DNA from 2 places in the Psychrobacillus sp. FSL H8-0487 genome. Region 1 is predicted to be linked to the other one. Evidence: riboswitches for the same ligand, from Rfam matches in the RefSeq annotation. Region 1 holds a riboswitch; the other holds the start of a gene.

Region 1 (2,211 bases):
ATGGAGTCCTGCTCGAACATCGCGGTAATAACGTTGCAATGGGTTTGTTCTTTGTAAGCTTTTGGCACCAACTAATCGCATCGCTTTGTCGACAATAGTGATTGCTGAATTAGTAACGATATGCTTTGCCACGCTTACTTCGTTGGTTAGAAGTTCTTTTGTAGATTCATTGTCATAAGAGGACGCAACTCCGTAAATGACGAGTCTAGCCTTCGTAAGCTCTAAATCTATTTCACCTAGTAGCTGCTGCACGTTTGGTAGCTGTGCAATAGAGCCATTCAAGCTATTGGGTGAATGGGTATTAGCAAAGTGGACTGCATAGTCTCTTGCAGCCTGTGCAATTCCAAGATAAGTTGCAGGTATATGAAGCAGCCAACCATTGATCTTCCCGCCACTAGCGAATTCAGGAAGCTCTACTAAATTGGATTTATGAACGGTTACATTGCTTAGTACTAAATCATTGCTGCTAGTTCCACGCATGGAAACTACATCCCACGTTTCCTCAATGGAAAGCCCCTCCGTATCACGAGGTATAAGGAAAAAACCAATTCTTTCTTCTTCCTTAATCCAAGCAGATGTTAAAAAGTAGGATAGTACGGGGGAAGCGGTTGTGAATATTTTACGTCCGTTTAGTACCCAAGAATCTCCCTTTTTAATAGCGGTAGTACCAGGTCTGCCACCTCGTGTTGGACTACCTGTTTGTGCTTCACTGACGGAACGATTTATGAGTGCACCATTTAATACTTCTGTAGCGAAAAAGTCTAATCTTTCCTGTGTCCATAATTTTTTTTCGTATAGTTCGCCTACTACGCCTAAACTCCACCCTACCGATAAGGCAGTATTTGCATCAAAGCTAGCAAGAATTTCCTGTGAAAGAACCATATCGTAGACAGAAAAACCTTTGCCCCCATACGATTCCGGTAGAGTTAGACTTGCATAACCTAGTTTCAATAAATCCTCCACATTTTCTTTTGGGAAAATAGAATTCTCGTCTATATCTGCTGATTTGCTTTTAAATTTGTCTTCTAATTCTTCCAAACGATTAATCCATTGCTGCTGTTTTTCTGTTTTGATGTATAAATTTATCACAGTTGCTATCTCCTTTAATTTAAATTATTCCGATTAGTTAAGTGGGTATTAAGAGGAAATAAAAAACCCATCTCAAAATGAGAAGAGTAAGTGGTTAAATAAATACTTATCTCTCAATTTCTTGCTGGAAGTAGCACCATACCATAGCTTTGGCGGTTGCTGAAGCATCATCGGACCAGTCCCTTCGCTTCTCTTAATAAGTAGTATGTAGTTGTTTAAATAATCTTACTACTTCATCTAGGTGAAGTCAATAGTAATTCATATTGCTTTAATAGGATTTAAATATGTAATTGAATTTATAGGTTTTTTAGAAAGTCATCCTGGGTATTAACAATAGGGAAGAGATAATTAGAGGAGGAATTTGTTTGGATAAGAAAGTAGCTGGAAATAGTAAAAATGAACAATTAGAAGAATTTCGAGTGGACGATCAAGGACAAGCAATGACTACAAATCAAGGACTTAAAGTTTCGGAGGATGAGTTTTCCCTTAAAGCAGGAGAACGAGGCCCTACTTTAATGGAAGACTTCCATTTTCGTGAAAAAATGACTCATTTTGATCATGAACGTATACCAGAAAGAGTAGTACATGCTAGAGGTTATGCGGCTCATGGGGAGTTTGAGGTATATGAATCTGCAAGTGAATTTACAAAAGCGAAGTTCTTGCAAACACCGGGTAAAAAGACTCCTGTATTCGTGAGGTTCTCCACTGTGGCAGGATCACGTGGTTCTGGAGAGTTAGCACGCGATGCTCGTGGCTTTGCAACGAAATTTTATACGGAAGAAGGAAATTATGATTTAGTAGCAAATAATATTCCTGTCTTTTTCATACAAGATGCTATTAAATTTCCAGACCTAGTACATGCTTTAAAACCAGAGCCCCATAATGAAATTCCACAAGCGGCTAGTGCTCATGATACATTTTGGGATTTTGTTGCCAACAATCAGGAGTCAGCACATATGGTCATGTGGACAATGTCTGATCGTGCCATTCCTCGTAGTTTCCGAATGATGGAAGGGTTCGGTGTAAATACATTCCGTTTCGTTAATGATGCGGGTAAATCCCATTTTGTGAAGTTTCATTGGAAGCCGTTGCTTGGTACCCACTCAGTTGTATGGGATGAAG
Region 2 (2,211 bases), 920 kb from region 1:
TTTGTTTAGGAAGTTAATCATTTTTTTATATAATGCATCGAAAATGTCAGAAGAAATTGGTTGGTTTACTGAGCCCCAATCGATTTTGTCTTTAGAAATAGCTTCATCTACTATATACTTATCTTGGGGAGAACGGCCAGTATATTTTCCTGTTTCAGCTTTAACTGCACCAGTAGAAGTTAGTACTGCTTCTCCTCTTGTTGTAGCTTTTTCCACAAGTTGTGGCACTGACAATTGGCTGCTAACGTTATTTCCTGCTAACAATGCTTTCAGTTCACTCACTGTTTCGATTGAATTCATTTTGAATATACCATCCTTTTTTTATATTTCCTCTTCAAAAGAGGAAGTTTTCTAGATATGTGAATTAGTATAACACATTAGGTTCATTAGTCTATACTATTCACTTTTAATTTTTTCTTTTGTGTATAAAATACAAACAAAAATAGTTGACATCTTATACATACTTACGTATGATGATAAATTGAACGGATACTCTTATCCCGAGCTGGTGGAGGGGTCAGGCCCTATGAAACCCGGCAACCTGTAGTATTTTCATTATTACAAAGGTGCCAAACCTGAGACAAGGTGAAATTCCTTGATTGATAAGAGTGAAAGGTGCTTATGATACTAATACCTTTCCTCATGTATATTTACGTGAGTGAGAGGTTTTTTTATTGAACATCGCCCTTTATCCTTGTGTGCCAAGTCCGAAACGGCTTCAAGTTAACTTCAATGCATTTAACTTACATGTACTATTATGTGAAGAAAATGCATGAAACATTTTGAATGGCTTGACATGGGAATGAGTACCGTATCAATTCTTGAGAGAAATCTCGCGGGATATAGGAGGAACAATCTATGACACAACGTCGATTATTTACGTCAGAATCAGTGACAGAGGGACATCCAGATAAAATTTGTGATCAAATCTCTGATGCAATTCTAGATGCAATTCTAGCAGAAGACCCAAATGCTCGTGTAGCTTGTGAAACGAGTGTAACAACAGGGTTAGTATTAGTTGCTGGAGAAATTACTACATCTACTTATGTAGATATTCCAAAAGTAGTTCGTTCTACTATTAAAGAAATTGGTTATACACGTGCGAAGTATGGTTTTGACTCAGAAACTTCTGCTGTGCTAACTTCTATTGATGAACAATCACCTGACATTGCGCAGGGTGTAGATCAAGCGTTAGAAGCAAGAGAAGGATCTATGAGCGATTCTGATATAGATGCAATTGGAGCAGGAGATCAAGGCTTAATGTTTGGTTATGCTTGTAATGAAACTCCAGAGCTTATGCCTTTACCAATTAGTTTAGCGCATAAACTAGCTCATCGATTGGCACAAGTCCGTAAAGATGAAACTTTAGATTATCTTCGTCCAGATGGGAAAACACAAGTAACTGTAGAGTATGATGAGAACAATAATCCGGTTCATATCGATACAATAGTTATATCTACTCAACACCATCCGGAAATTACGTTAGAACAAATTCAAAAAGATATTAAAGAAGTAGTGATCAATCCGATTGTTCCTACAAATTTAATAGATGAAAATACAAAATACTTTATCAATCCAACTGGACGCTTTGTAATTGGTGGACCACAAGGAGATGCTGGTTTAACAGGACGTAAAATTATCGTAGATACTTACGGTGGATACGCTCGTCATGGTGGGGGAGCATTCTCTGGTAAAGATCCAACAAAAGTAGACCGTTCTGCTGCATACGCTGCACGCTATGTTGCTAAAAATATTGTTGCCGCTGGTCTTGCTGATCGTTGTGAAGTACAACTTGCTTATGCAATTGGTGTAGCTAAACCTGTTTCCATTGCTGTAGAAACTTTTGGTACTGGAAAAGTAGAAGAAGTGAAATTAGTTTCATATATTCGTGAACTATTCGACCTTCGTCCAGCAGGAATTATTAAAATGCTAGATCTACGCCGTCCAATATACAAACAAACTGCTGCTTATGGTCACTTTGGTCGTACAGACATTGATGTGCCATGGGAAAAAACAGATAAAGCTGCACAATTAAAACAAATGGCTGGATTATAATAGTATGAACAAAAAAGGCTTTCCTATAAGGGAAAGCCTTTTTTCATGGGGAATATAATAAGAATCGATCAATGGGTGCTGATAATCGATCGATTGAGTCATAAAATCGATCAATGAAAGTTATTAATCGATCAATCAAGACAAATAATCACTAAC

The links. Region 1 has a riboswitch for S-adenosylmethionine ahead of MHI47_RS18005 (acyl-CoA dehydrogenase family protein). Riboswitches for the same ligand answer to the same signal wherever they lie in the genome.
Region 2: it holds a riboswitch for S-adenosylmethionine, as region 1 does, so the genes downstream of both, metK (methionine adenosyltransferase) here and MHI47_RS18005 (acyl-CoA dehydrogenase family protein) in region 1, are expected to answer to the same signal.

Annotation. Positions count from the first base shown of each region.
Region 1 covers NZ_JBBOZA010000001.1:3,534,033-3,536,243, reverse strand. The annotation lists gene MHI47_RS18005 (acyl-CoA dehydrogenase family protein) at 1-1,089, opposite strand, end outside; SAM riboswitch class I at 1,193-1,292, opposite strand; gene MHI47_RS18000 (catalase) at 1,455-2,211, shown strand, end outside.
Region 2 covers NZ_JBBOZA010000001.1:2,610,232-2,612,442, reverse strand. The annotation lists gene pckA (phosphoenolpyruvate carboxykinase (ATP)) at 1-300, opposite strand, end outside; SAM riboswitch class I at 493-609, shown strand; gene metK (methionine adenosyltransferase) at 859-2,055, shown strand.